Regions from separate parts of the Streptomyces sp. NPDC087787 genome, predicted to be linked through region 2. Evidence: riboswitches for the same ligand, from Rfam matches in the RefSeq annotation. Region 2 holds a riboswitch; the other holds the start of a gene.
What was found. A riboswitch is a leader RNA that binds a small molecule or an ion and turns the genes downstream of it on or off. The one in region 2 is predicted to bind cobalamin.
Positions count from the first base shown of each region.

Region 1: another riboswitch for cobalamin. It lies ahead of ACIOWN_RS05725 ((2Fe-2S) ferredoxin domain-containing protein); the one in region 2 lies ahead of ACIOWN_RS18270 (CbtB-domain containing protein).

Region 1 covers NZ_JBIUVQ010000002.1:373,200-380,259, reverse strand. The annotation lists gene ACIOWN_RS05750 (alpha/beta fold hydrolase) at 1-446, shown strand, start outside; gene ACIOWN_RS05745 (helix-turn-helix domain-containing protein) at 608-1,429, shown strand; gene ACIOWN_RS05740 (DUF397 domain-containing protein) at 1,426-1,608, shown strand; gene ACIOWN_RS05735 (maleylpyruvate isomerase N-terminal domain-containing protein) at 1,624-2,394, opposite strand; gene ACIOWN_RS05730 (Fpg/Nei family DNA glycosylase) at 2,559-3,347, shown strand; cobalamin riboswitch at 3,420-3,542, shown strand; gene ACIOWN_RS05725 ((2Fe-2S) ferredoxin domain-containing protein) at 3,612-4,001, shown strand; partial or broken gene ACIOWN_RS05720 (acyl-CoA dehydrogenase) at 4,041-4,166, shown strand; gene ACIOWN_RS05715 (enoyl-CoA hydratase/isomerase family protein) at 4,163-5,248, shown strand; gene ACIOWN_RS05710 (CHAT domain-containing protein) at 5,421-7,060, shown strand, end outside.
Region 2 covers NZ_JBIUVQ010000010.1:213,207-220,266, reverse strand. The annotation lists gene ACIOWN_RS18295 (LacI family DNA-binding transcriptional regulator) at 1-443, shown strand, start outside; gene ACIOWN_RS18290 (MFS transporter) at 390-1,679, opposite strand; gene ACIOWN_RS18285 (DeoR/GlpR family DNA-binding transcription regulator) at 1,770-2,534, shown strand; gene ACIOWN_RS18280 (histidine phosphatase family protein) at 2,543-3,115, shown strand; gene ACIOWN_RS18275 (CbtA family protein) at 3,196-3,963, opposite strand; gene ACIOWN_RS18270 (CbtB-domain containing protein) at 3,985-4,200, opposite strand; cobalamin riboswitch at 4,237-4,377, opposite strand; gene ACIOWN_RS18265 (aminotransferase class V-fold PLP-dependent enzyme) at 4,573-5,685, shown strand; gene ACIOWN_RS18260 (ATP-binding protein) at 5,727-6,155, opposite strand; partial or broken gene ACIOWN_RS18255 (helix-turn-helix domain-containing protein) at 6,347-7,060, shown strand, end outside.

The DNA of each region.
Region 1 (7,060 bases), on a different contig from region 2:
AGGGCGACAACGCGTTCACCGCCGCCGACCTCGGCAGCGACACGGCTTCCGCCTACTGCGCGCGCGACGCGGACCGCATCCCGTCCGAGGACACGCCCCAGAACTTCTCCTTCAGTCCCGCCGCCAGCCTCCGCGTCCAGCAGACGGTGAAGGACTCTCCCTCCATCGCGTCGCGACTGAGGCGCTCCAAGACCCCCGCCATGCTGATGATCGCCGAGTGCTCCTCGCAGCTTCGCCAGTGGGCGACCACCATCCTGGCCAATGACCCCGCCATCCAGCGCACGCAGTACATGTCCGGCGTCGGGCATCACATGTGGAACGGCCTGGATGACAACAACGATCGAGCCGCGGCGGTCATCACCGCGTTCCTCCGAGGCGAGCGGGCGCCCCTGCCCGACCACCCCACCCGCGAGGAGATTCCCGCCTTCCTGCGCGACCGCGAGTGACCCTCCGCGGTGCGCGTCGCGGTCGCGCGTGTGCTGTGACGCCGCCCGTACACGCCGTCGTGTACGGGTTCCAGGCGAACCCGGCACGTAACCCCTTCTCGGCATCCGGCCGTTGTACTCGTTGCAAGAGGTGACGCGGTGTGACAAGGGGGTGCTCAGCCATGGCAAGTGGCAGTGCGCTTGATTCGTCCGGCAGTATGAAGGCGTTCGGGGCGGCCCTGAAGGTCTTCCGTGAACGGGCCCTGCTGACGCAGGAACAGTTGGCCGAGCGGCTCAACTACTTGCACGCTTCGGTCGCTTCGGTGGAGCAGGGGCGGCGGATGCCCTCCGCGACCTTCGTCGAGCGGGCGGAGGAGGCTCTGGAGTCGTTCGGTGTGCTGCGGGCCGTGGCCCGGCACGTGGGGCGGCAGCGCGGGCTCGCGGTCTGGTTCCGGGAGTGGGCGCAGCTGGAGGAGACGGCGGTCAGCCTGTGCACGTACGAGTGCCGGGTCGTGCCGGGGCTGCTCCAGACCGAGGCCTACACGCGCGCGGTGATGCTCAACGTGCCGCCTCCGCCGACGGTGGAGCAGTTGCAGGAGCGGATCGCCGCCCGGCTGGCGCGGCAGGAACTGTTGACGCGCAGGCCGCCGGTCGCGTTCAGTTTCATTGCCGAGGAGTCGGTACTGCTGCGGCACACGGGAGGCGAGGAGGTCACCCGGGAACTGCTCGACCACCTCCTCGTCCGCACGCAACCGTGGAACGTGGAGCTGCAGATCATGCCGCAGCGGCAGCCCCACCACGCGGGTACGGACGGGCCCATGCAGCTTCTTGAGACCCCGGAGCGCCAGTGGTTGGGGTACTCGGAGGGGCAGAAGACCGGGCAGCTGGTTTCTGACCGGGAAGCGGTGAGCGTGATGCAGATGCGCTATGCCAAGATGCGCTCGCAGGCTCTGTCCCCCGCGGACTCGGCCGAGTTGTTGCAGCGGATGCGAGGAGCGCTATGAGCACCAACAGTCAGCTGGAATGGTTCAAGAGCAGCTACAGCGGGTCCGAAGGCGACAGCTGTGTGGAAGTCGCACTCGCACTCGGAGCCGTGCACGTACGCGACTCCAAGCAGATTGACGGACCGCGGTTCGAGGTCGCCTCCCCGGCGTGGGCGGAGTTCCTCGGGTTCGTGGGGTAGACCGGGAGCTGTGGCTCAATAGCCGCCGAGGAGGGCCCGTACCCTCCGCAGCGCCTCCGGGCCGGCGGTGCTGTGCCAGCGGGTGGGGTCTGCGGGGCGGCGGCCCCACAGGAGGAGGACGCGGGTGGCCGCGTCGCTCTCGATCGTGGCCGGGCCCTCCGGGGCGGCGAACCGGATGGTGCCGCCGTCGGCGTCCGCGGCCACCACGATGTCGTCGGTGCCCGGGGTGCGCAGGCGGCCCTCGACCCGCCCCTCGGGGCCCAGGTCCAGACCGGCGCGGCCCCGGACCAGCAGGGGCCGGCCCACCGACACCACGCTGTGCTCCGTCATCCACGACTCGTTGAGGGACCGCACGGCCGTCCGGTCGTCGCCGGTCAGGTCCCAGCGGTGGAGGATCAGTTCCTCCCGCATGTGTTCCGCGAAGAAGGGGACCTTCACGGACCGGCCGGTCCACATCACGTCCGTGTCCGGGGACAGGTCCTGCGCCGCGGCCGCCGCGATTTCGGTGAGCTGTTCACAGTTGGTCATGAACGACGCCCAGAGCTCGGTGTCCGACATCCGCCGGTAGGGAGCCTCGCGCGCGAAGCTCCTGGTCTCCACCGGTGCGCCCGCGAGGAACGCGCGCAGCACCCGGGCCAGTTCCTCGGCGTTCCCCGTCTGGTGGACCAGGATGTCGCGCACGGTCCACGCCTCGCACCACGTGCCGTCGTCGGGCCTTCGGCCCTGTACGGCGTGGACGAAGGGAGCCAGCTCGGGCAGCGTGTCGTCGACCTTGGACGGGATCACGAGCCATGGGTATCCCGGTCGGGCCGCAGACCAAACCAGCGGGCGGCCGATCGGGGCATCGTGCCTCGGGGCGGAACGCCGAGCGGGTGCGGTCGCCCCCTCCGTGGGTACCCGTTCGTGTGCGGCGGCCTGACGACCGTACGAGGAAGAGCCGGGGCGAGCGCATGCCCGAACTGCCGGATGTCGAGGGATTCCGCGAGGTGCTGATGACCTGCGGCCGGCAGCGGCGTGTCACGGACGTCGAGGTGCGGGACACCGGGGTGCTGCGGGGCGTGAGCGCGCAGCGGCTGCGGAGGGAGCTGACGGGCCGGCGTCTGGGGGAGGCGTGGCGGCACGGGAAGTGGTTGTTCGTGCCGGTCGGCGGCGACGGCGGCGGTCTTGTACTGGTCTGGCACTTCGGCATGACCGGGTCGCTGCGGTGCTGTGCCCCGGACGAGCCCCTCGCGGCGCACGACCGCGTCGTGTTGACGCTCGACGGCGCCCGGCACCTGCGTTACCGCGATCAACGCAAGCTCCAGGGCGTGCAGTTGGCCGACGACGCGCGGCTCGCGCGGATCGTGGGCGGTCTGGGTCCCGACGCCCTGACCGTGAGCCGAGCGGAGTTCCGGGACCTGCTGTCGGGACGGCGGCGTGCCGTCAAGAGCGCGTTGATGGACCAGTCGGTGATCGCGGGACTCGGCAACCTCCTGTGCGACGAGATCCTCTGGAGGGCCCGGGTGGCACCGCGGACCCGGGCGCGGGACCTGAGCGAGACCGCGCTTCGGCGTGTTCATGCGCGGATGGGCCGGGTCCTGGAGTCGTCCGTCCGTGCCGGGTGCGTGCCGCCGAGGCGCTCCTGGCTCACCGGGCACCGGGACGACCGCGAGCCGATGTGCCCCCGCTGCGGGTGGCCCCTGTGCTCGGACCGCGTCGGCGGACGCCGCACGGTCTGGTGCCCGCGGTGCCAGGGATGAGCGGAACGGGCCGTTGCGGAGGGCGGAACCGATCATGGGATGATGACCGGCGACAAAAGGCGACGGCGGTCCGAGGAAGCCGGTGTGAATCCGGCGCGGTCCCGCCACTGTGACCGGTGAGCGAGTTCCGGAACGCCACTGCCCCGTCCGGGGTGGGAAGGCGGGACGAGCGAAGACCCGGGAGCCAGGAGACTCACGCGGTCGCCTCCTCGATCGACGCCGGGGCGGATCTCCCCGGGAGGGGAGTGGGGCGGCGTGCCCGAAATGCCGACGGACGAGGCGCCGGCCGGTGCCGTGGCGGGGAGCGGTCCGGTGCCGTGCCGGGTCGTCGTGTGCCGGGACTGCTGCTGCGGCAGCCCCAAGGTGACCGGGGTGGATCACGCGGCGCAGACCGCGCGGCTGCGCGCGGAGGTGCCGACGCGCGTCTCCGACTGCCTCGACGTGTGCGAGCAGGCGAACGTCGTCGTGGTCCAGCCCTCCGCCGCGGGCCGGGCGGCAGGTGCGCGGCCGGTCTGGCTCGGACTCGTCAACGACCCGGACGCGACCGAGGACATCGTCGCCTGGGTGCGCGCCGGGGGCCCGGGGGTGGCCCCCCTGCCGGAGATCCTCGACCTGTACACCTTCGCACCGCCACGACGTGCCAAGGAGGCCTGAGTCCCGCGCTCGCGAGGAGGCCGGGCGGAATACCTGTGCGGCTGCCTCGGCGCGTACGGTGACGAGAAGATCGTCCGTGAACTGCGTGTCCACCAGACCCTGGAAGGAACCGACGAGATCATGCGCGTCACAGCGGCCCGCGGCCTGACGGGGGCGTTCGGATGACCGCCGCCGAGGAACCCGTCCTGTTCCACACCGCCGGACGGGCCGCCCACATCACCCTCAACCGGCCGAAGGCCCTCAACGCCCTCACCCACGAGATGGTGCGCCGCATCGACGAGGCACTGACGGCCTGGGAACACGACCCGGCCGTGGAGACCGTCGTCGTCACCGGCGCGGGGGAGCGCGGCCTGTGCGCGGGCGGTGACATCCGCGCCATCCACGACGACGTCCGCGGCGGGGACGGCACCGCCTCGGCCGCCTTCTGGCGCGACGAGTACCGCCTCAACGCCCGTATCGCCCGCTGTCCGAAGCCGTACGTCGCCGTCATGGACGGCATCGTGATGGGCGGCGGCGTCGGCGTCTCCGCGCACGGCGGCGTCCGCGTCGTCACCGAGCGCTCGCGGATCGCCATGCCGGAAACCGGCATCGGCTTCATACCCGACGTCGGCGGCACCCGTCTGCTGGCCCTCGCCCCCGGGGAACTGGGCACCCATCTCGCGCTGACCGGTGCGCAGATCGGCGCCGGTGACGCCGTGCTCTGCGGGCTCGCCGACCACTACGTGCCGTCAACGGCTCTGCCCGCTCTCGTCGACGACCTCGCCCACGCCCCTGTGCGGGAGGTGCTGGAGCGCCATGTCCGGCCGCTGCCGCAAGGGGAGTTGGAGGGCCGGCGGGAGTGGATCGACGCCTGCTACGCCGCCGGTACGGTCGAGGACATCCTGAGCCGGCTGCGCGACTACGGCGATCCCGCCGCCAAGGAGGCGGCCGAAACCCTGCTCACCAGGTCACCCACCGCTGTGAAGGTCACCCTGGCCGCCGTGCGCCGCGCCCGCCGTCTCGGGTCGCTGGAGGCGGTCCTCGACCAGGAGTACCGCGTCTCCTGTGCCGCCCTGAGCAGCCCCGACCTGGTGGAGGGCATCCGTGCCCAGGTCATCGACAAGGACCGCGACCCGCGCTGGTCCCCGGGGACCCTCGCCGAGGTGACCGACGCCGACGTGAACCGCTTCTTCACCCCGCTCGGCGACCGCGAACTGGGCCTCGCCGACCCCGGCACCACCGTGGAGGTGAGCGGGACCGCGCGTTGACCGGTCTCGGGCGCAGAAGCGCCTCGCCCGCGACAGGCCGACCGCGCCGTCAGGCAGGTGCCGGTCCGGGCACGTTTGCCGGAACTCCCGACTCGCCCGGTGACGAAGGGAATACGATGGCACGGGCGGCACACGCGGAACGTGCCGCGCGCCGGGGGGAAGGACGCAGCCCATGGCCGCCCAGGACGCCGCCACCGAACTCGTCGGGTTGTGGCCGACGTTGCCACGCCTCGTGGGACCGGACTGGCCGCGTGTGCGCGCGCAGGCCCTGAACCTGGTCGGCCGGCTCGGCGGCGCGGACACCGACGAGGAACGCGTCGCCCACACCGAGTCCCTGCTCGAACTCCTGCTTCCCTACCCCGCGGTGGCCGGCGTCCTCGGGGAGGCGTACCACCGCGGGCGGAGATCCGCCGAATCCGTGACGGACACCCCCGGCTGGACGGAACTGTGCCGGCTGCTGGACGCCGCGCCACGCGAGCAGTGGATCACCGCCCGGTTCGACGCGGACTCCCCGGACGGCTCGCCGGCGGACCGGCGGACCCGCCGGCTGGTCGTCGGCATCGACAGCGCCGCCCACCCGTACGCCTTCTCCTCCGCCCAACTCGACCTGACCGTACCTCCGGAGGCGGAGACGGGAACTCTGGACGTCGAGGTGTACGGAGCGCCGGAGGCCGTCGAGGTGCTGCCGGTGAGCCGGTCACTGGTCGTGCGGCGGCACAGGCCCGGCCACGGGGACGAACCGCCCGGGGCGATCTTCGACCTCCGGTTCCTCAACGACGACCGCCCGGTGTCCCTGATGGTCGTCACCCGCACGACGGACCGGCGCACACCCCAGCAACTCCGGCTCACCGCCCACCCGTCGGGACTGCTGAAGCAGGAGAACCTGCTGAGCCAGTGGCGGCCGGCCACCGACTCCGCCGCGCCGCCGATCACCCTGTCCCTCACCCTGATCTCGGCGGGCGGCGCCCACGTCCTGACCGCGCACGACGCAACGGGCAGCGCCACGGCGGCGATCCCGTACAGCCGTGAGGAACTGGACGCGCTCGTACGCGAGGCGAGGAGCGGGATCGAAGCGCTGCTGCTGGGTCCGGAGGGCCGCCGCTACGAGTCGTCCCTCGACATCCCGGAGGAGCAGTACGGGGCCGACCTGCGCCGACTGGCCCGGTCCGGATTCGACCTTTTCCACGCCCTGTTCCGCCCCGACGACGGCAGCGCGGACCTGCGCAGGATCGGCGACATGGTCATCGACACCCTCGCGTCCGCCGGTCCGGACTCCGCACCGTGCGTCGAGGTGGTCGGCAACGGGCTGAACCTGCCCTGGCACCTCATGTACGCGGTCGACACCTACGACGACGAGCGGCTCTCCCCGTACCGTCTGCTGGGCCTCGGGGCACGGCTCGCCCTCGTCCCCCTGCGCTCCGGCCACCATCAGCGTCACCGCACGGAGTACGTGCCACGGACCGCGCGGGAGGCGACCGCGCTGATCGCCGTGAACACGGACATCGACCGCGCCACGACCGGGCAGCCGCGCGCCCTCGTGGCGGGACAGGTCGACTACTGGAAACAGCGCCTCGCCGAGCGCGCGGAAGTCGTCGACGAGGCGGAGCGGGTCACCGAGGCCCTGCGTAAGCCGAAACGGCCCGATTCCCTCTGGTACTTCTACTGCCACCTCGTGGACGGCGAACGGGGAACGCCGCTGGGGGACGCGGCCCTGGGGTTCATCGCGGGGCGGCAGGTGGGACTGCGGGACGCCAGGCGCGACGCCCCGCCCGACGTGCCCCTGCCGGGCGCCCCCCTCGTCGTCCTCAACGC
Region 2 (7,060 bases):
GCGCGGAGCGCACCCAGGGCTTCCTCGACGCCTTCGCCGAGGCGGGCCTGCCGGTGCCCGCAAGCCATGTCGTGCCGTCCCGCTTCGACGTGCCCGGCGGCCGGGCGGCGGCCGAGCGGCTGCTGGCCCTGCGCCCGCGGCCCACCGCCGTCTTCGCGGTCAACGACTTCGCGGCGATCGGCGTGATGGCGGCGGTCCGGGACGCGGGCCTCACGGTCGGCCGGGACGTGGCGATCGTCGGCTACAACGACGTCCCCCTGGCGGCGGCCCTCCCGGTCTCCCTGACCTCCGTGAGCTCCCCGATGTACCGGATGGGCGAGGTGGCGGCGACGACCCTGGTCGCCATGCTGAACGGCAAGCAGGGCCGCTCCCGGCGGCTGCGCCCCGCGCTAGTGGCCCGCGCCTCGACCCTCGGCGGCACTCTGCTCACCCCGGAGGGGTGACGCGGTACGGGGCCCCGCCTCGGGGACGGGCCCGCGGCCCGCGACCGTGCTCCCCCGCGACCGCAGCACCCCCGCCGTCGCCGCCGCGACGACACAGCAGGTCACGGGGAGGAAGAAGGTCAGGTTCAGCGGCACCAGGCGGGTGAGCCAGCCGATGACGGCCGGTCCCGCGAGCATGCCCAGGTAGCCGAGCCCGGCGACCTTGGAGACGTTGGCGCCGGCGGCGTCGGCGTCGGCGTGTCCGGCGGCGCTGAAGAGCTGGGGAACGCAGCCGGAGAGCCCGGCACCGAACAGCCCCCAGCCGGCCAGGGCGAGCGGCGTCCACGGCGACAGGGCGGCCGCCGCCATGCCGACGGCGGCGACCGAGGCTCCGTAGCGCAGGATCGCGGCGGGGCCGAAGCGGGCCGAGACGCGGTCGGCGAGCAGACGGCCGACGGTCATCGTCGCGGCGAACGCGCCGTAGGCGAAGGCCGCGGTGCTGTCGGAGGCGCCTAGGACGGTCCGCAGGTGCAGCACGCTCCAGTCGTTGGCGACGCCCTCGCACAGCATGACCATCAGCGCGAGGACGGCCAGGATCCAGATACGGGTGCGCGCCCGGTCCGCCTGCTCGCCCTGCCCGCCGGACCCGGCCGTGGACTCGGCCCCGGCATCCGCGCCCGGTCCCGCGACGCTGGACGCGGCGGAGGGCAGCAGACCGGGGGCGGCGCACACGGAGGCCACCACTCCCAGCGCTGCGGCCGTGCCGAGCGTCGCCCCCGGGGTCCAGCCCGCGCTCGCGACGGCGGCACCCGCGAGGGCGGCCACCACGCCGCCGACGGAGAACGTGGCGTGGAACGCGGACATCACCGGGCGTCCGTACGCCTTCTCGACCTGGACGGCGTGGGCGTTCATACTCACGTCCAGGCAGCCGTTGCCGAACCCGAGCGCGATCAGGGCGGCGGCGAGCATCCACGGCTGGGAGGCCAGTCCGGGCAGTACCAGGGCGGCGCTGCACAGCACGCCCGAGGCGGGCACGACGATCCGGGTGCCGAGGCGGTCGGCGACCGGCCCGGCCAGCTGCATCCCCACGAAGGCGCCCGCTCCGAGCAGGAGCAGGAAGCCGCCCAGGACGGCGTGACTGACGCCGACGCGGTGCTCGATGGCCGGGATCTGCACGATCCACATCCCCAGCAGGGTCCCGTTGAGGATGAAGTACGCGAAGGTCGCCAGACGCGCGACACGAAGGGATCGCTCCATGGTACGAACGTATCGAACATTCTGCTTGTTTGAAAAGGGTTCCTTCTCACAGTATTTCTGTTTGGCAGCGCATGGTGTTCAATCACGGCCATGGGGAACATGGACCGCCTGAGGCAGATCACGGACGCGGTGCGGGAGGCGGGCAGCCTCGGCGTCGGCCGGCTGGCCGAACTGACCGGGGCCTCGGAGATGACCGTACGCCGAGATCTGGAGACCCTGGCGGCCCAAGGCGTGCTGGAGCGCTACCGGGGCGGCGCCCGGACCCTGCTGCTGCGCGGCGAGGAGCCCCCCTTCACCCTGCGCGCGCAGGAGGGCACGCGGGCCAAGGAGCGCATCGGCGCGGAGGTGGCCGCGCTGATCGCCGACGGGGAGACGGTCGTCCTCGACAGCGGCACCACGTGCCTGGAGGTCGCGAGGGCACTGCGCGGCCGGCGGGTGACCGTGATGCCACTGTCGCTCCAGGCCGTCAACGTGTTCGCCGACGGCCCCGGGCAGACCACCCTCCTCGTGCCCGGCGGGCGGCCCCGACCGGGCGAGGGGGCCCTCACCGGCCCCCTGACCCTGTCCTCGCTGGCGGCGCTGCGCTTCGACACCGCCGTCGTCGGCTGCTGCGGGCTCAATGCGCAACAGGGCCTCACCGCCTACGACTTGGACGACGCTGCGGTGAAGCGGGCGGCGATCGACTCCGCCCGGCGCGTGCTCGCCGTGGCCGACGGCAGCAAACTCTCCCGCACGGCACACGCCTTCGTCGTACCGGTCGCGCGACTGCACACCCTCGTCACCGACGAATCCGCGCCACCCGACGAGGTCGAGGCGTTGCGCGCCGCGGGCACCGCCGTCAACACCGCACGGTAGGAGTGACGTTGACCAGCCGTATGACGCTCATCTCGCCCGCGACGAGCCCGTCGCTGCGGCAGGCCCGGTTCGACGACGGCGACTCGCTCGACAACGGCGGTGCGGCCAAGGCCCGTTCGGCGGCAGGATCGCTGCCCGCGGCCGCCCGGGTGCTCCTGTCCCCGAGCGTGCGCTGCCGGGAGACGGCCTCGGCGCTCGGTCTCGACGGCGTGCCGGCGGCCGAGTTGGCGGGTCTGGACGCGGGTCGCTGGCGGGGCCGGACCCTGGAGGAGGTGATGACCACCGAGCCGGAGGCGGTGGGCCGCTGGCTCGCCGACCCCGACTGCGCGCCGCACGGCGGCGAGTCGGTGCGGGACGTGTGCGAGCGGGTCGGCCGTCGGCTGGACACCGCGCGGGACACCGGCGGCCGTACGCTCGCCGTGGTCGAGCCGGAGGTCGTACGGGCCGCGATCGTCCATGTGCTGGACCTGCCCCTGGCCGGCTTCTGGCGGCTGGACGTACCGCCGTTGACGGCCACGGAGCTCAGCGGACGGGCCGGCCGCTGGAATCTGCGACTCGGGCAGCCGTTGGCGGCGCCCTGACCGAACGCGACAGGCCCCCCGGACCATTCCGAGGGGCCCTGTCGTGCGCGCTGAAGGGTGCTCGTGCGGACTGAAGGGGTTCAGTGCGCGGCCGGCACCGCCTGTACGGACGCGGCGGTCGCCGGCCGGGGGTTCAGCAGCCGCTCGGCCAACTCGCCGAAGACCAGCCCGAACCCGCCCCACAGGACGGCCTGGATGGCCAGCGCGGAGAGCCGGAACCGCCACAGCACGGTGGCCGGGAAGTGCGACGGCACCTCGTTGACGGCGGGCAGGAAGGCGTACGCCAGCCCGATCACCACGGCGAAGGCGGCCACCGCGGTCATCGTCGCGTACCACGTGCCCAGCGCGGGCGCGAGGCGCTTGCCAAGGATGGTGGCGGCGATCGCGAGGAGGATGCTGAGCAGCATCATCAGGAAGTACAGCGTCGTGCGCTTGCCGATGGTGTCTCCCTCACCGACCGCGGGCGGGTTGGCCGGGTACTTCAGGAACGGCACGACGTACACGGCCAGCAGCGCGCAGCCGGACAGCAGCAGCGCGGTCGCCCGCGGGGAGAAGCGGCCCACGCGGCCCAGCGCGAAGCAGAAGGCGAGCGCGGCGATGCCGCCGAAGGCGACCCCGTAGACGAGGATGCCGGTGGCCAGACCGGCGGTGGACTGGAGGGAACGGGAGACGACTTCGACCTCGTCATGGGAGTGGGAGTGCCCGTGGGCGTGCGCCTCCTCGAAGCCGATCGCCTTGTCGACGAACGGCTCCCCCAGGAAGTAGGCGACGACGAGGGCGAGCACACCGGCGGCGAGGCCGGCGAGCATGCCCCGCACCAGGAGGTTTCTTACCGTTGCGGAGTTCATGGGCGTGCGGCGTCCCCCGGCTCAGTGGCAGGGGAAGCCGAGCAGGTGGCGGGCGTCGTGCACCCACTCGTGGACGTCCGTGCCGCTGAACACGGAGGTGGCGCCCTGCTCGGCGCCGACGAAGTACAGCAGGACCAGCATGAGAACGCCGAAGAAGACCGCCCAGGGAGCTATCGCCTTCAGCGGCAGCGGGGCGGGGGCGGCGGTGGCAGTCGGCTGGGCGACGGTCTGCGCCATGGCAGAACCTCCTCTGGGAGTTCGCGTCCCATCTCGGTGGTGCACAGGACGACAGCCACGGGTCTGACTCACGAACGCCCGGAGGCGTTCGCATACAGTGGCGCGACCGTGCCGGATTCCCACCGGCTTCCGTCTCGCCGTCGTCGATATCGGACAGACCGTATCGCGTGCCGCCCGCCCGGCCAAGACCGCGATCTCGGACGTGATCTTCTCCACCGAGAGGTTTCGACTCGCGCACGGCCATCTCACCATCCGGAGCAATCGAAGCGCTGTGACAGGATGCGCGGGCGGGCTCCGGAGCGCCACCGGACTGCGTTCCACCGCCCGCCGCGCCACCCGATCCGCCCGCACCACCCCGGAGGGACGAGCCCCGTGCTCACGTCGTACGCCAGCCACTTCGACACACCCGCCGGGTACCTGGACTTCGCACGCTTCGGGCCGCCGTCCCGGGACGCCGTCACCGCCACCGCGCGAGCACTGGAGGCATCGGCACACGCCGACCACACCACCGTGGACACGCTGATGCGCGCGGAGGAGACCGCGCGGGACACGGCCGCCCGCCTCGCGGGCACCGACGCACGGCACACCGTGCTGCTCCCGAACGCGTCGACCGGTCTGTTCCACGCCGCGCTCGGCGTACGGGAGGGCGTGGTCCTCGCGCCGCGCACCGACTTCCCCGCCAACCACTACCCGTGGCGGCGCAGCGCGGACCTGGGCCGGGCCACGCCGCGCTGGCTCGATCCCGCGCCCGGTTCCGGAGTCACTCCCGACCTGGTCCGCGCCGCGCTGACCGACGACGTCGTGGCCGTGTCGGTCAGCGCCGTGGACTTCCGCACCGGCTTCCGCGCCGACCTGGCGGCGCTGCGCGAGGCGATCGGACCCGACCGGCTGCTGATCGTGGACGCCATCCAGGCGTTCGGTGTCGCAGCTCTGCCCTGGGACGCCGCCGACGTGGTGGTCGCGGGCGGCCAGAAGTGGCTGCGCGCCGGATGGTCGACCGGCTTCGCCACGCTGTCCGACCGCGCCCTGCAATCCCTTGAGCCGGTCCTCACCGGCTGGACGGGTGTGGAGGACGTCGGCCTCTTCGACGGAGCCGAGCACCCGCCCGCCCCGGACGCCCGACGGTGGTCGATCACCAATCTGAGCCCGGTGACGGCCGCCGCGTTCGCGGCCGCGCTGGAGCTCGTCGAGCGGCACACCGTCACCGCGATCGAAGCCGCGATCGCCGTCCGGATCGCCGAACTCACCGAGACCGTCGAGGCGTACGGCGGCCGCGTCCTCTCCCCCACCGACCCGGCGCGGTGCGCGGGCATCCTCTCCTTCACCCTGCCGGCCCACGATCCGTCCCTCGTCGCCAAGGCGCTGCAGGCGGAAGGCGTCACCCCGACCGTGCGCACCGACTCCCTCAGGCTCTCCCCGCACGCCTCGACCCCACCGGAGGCAGCCGAACGGGTCGGGGCCGCGCTGTCGTCCCTGGGTGACTGAACCCTCGGCCGATCTCTTGCGGTCGAACTCGTAAGCCCTCCTCACAGCGCGCACTCGGCCCAGACCGTCTTGCCGGGGCCGAGGCGGTCGCGTACGCCCCAGTCGGCGGCGAGCGCGTCGACGAGGACCAGGCCACGGCCCCCGTCCTGGTCCGGTCCGGGAGCCATACGCGCCGGTCGGGCGGGATGGGTGTCGGTCACCTCGATCCGGACGACGTCCCGGCCCTCCTCGAGGAACAGGGCGAGGGCGAAGTCCCGCCCCGGGACACGGCCGTGGAGAACGGCGTTCGCCGCGAGCTCCGCGACGACGAGCACGACGGTGTCATGCCCTTCGGTCCCGTGGGGACGCCCCCACTCGGTGAGCTGGTGCGCGGCGAGCAGCCGGGCGAGGCGGGCACCGCGCCGGGTGGCGGAGAAACGCTGCGCGAACGTGCGTGTGGGGGTGGTGGATTCGTGGTTCAGGGCTGGCATGCGGGCCAGGGTGCCGCCAGTTGACGGCCCGTCGGCAGGTCCGGCGCTGATACAGATCACGTTGTACTGGTTCACGCACCGGACCGGGTCGGTCGCTGTGCGTGAGCATTGATCGGTCTGGCGTGGCGCAGCCCGGACGACGAACGGTACGGCACGGGTACGGCCCGGTGGCACAGGGGAAGGCGGCTGCGATGACGACGGACAACGGTGGCGGGGCGGGCGGGGGCTGCGAGCCGGAACTCTCCGACAGCCTGAGGACCTTCGGCGCGGTCCTCAAGGCCCTCCGGGAGGAAGCCGGCCTGACACAGGAGCAGTTCGCCCCGCTGGTGCGCTACTCACCCGCGTACGTCGCCAAGATCGAGCAGGGGAGGCGTTTCCCGCCGAGGGAACTGCTGAAGCGGTCGGACGAAATCCTGGGCGCGGTCGCGTCACGGGTGCTGGAGGCTGCGGCGAGGAGCCTGACGCGGAAGGCGGGACTGGCGTCGTGGTTCCGGCAGTGGGCGGGGGTCGAGGAGGATGCGATCTCGCTGTTTGCGTACGAGTGCGCTGTCATCCCGGGCCTGCTTCAGCCCGAGCCGTACATTCGCGCCCTCTTCGAGCGGCGCTTGCCGCCGCTGTCCGAGGAGCAGTTCGAACAACAAGTCACGGCCCGGCTCGAACGCCAGCGCCTCCTGCGGGAGCGGCCGAACAGCACATTCAGCTTCATCGTCGAGCAGGCTCTGCTGGAACGCTGCTTGGCCGGTGTTGACGTGACACGAGTGCTGCTCGACAACCTGCTTGATGTGGGCCGTCTCCGCAACGTGGAGATCCAAGTCATGCCTCTGGTCCAAGAGGATCACGCAGGCTTCGAAGGCCCTCTCTATCTCGCTGAAACAAGCCGAGAACCGATGGGTCGGCTACGTGGA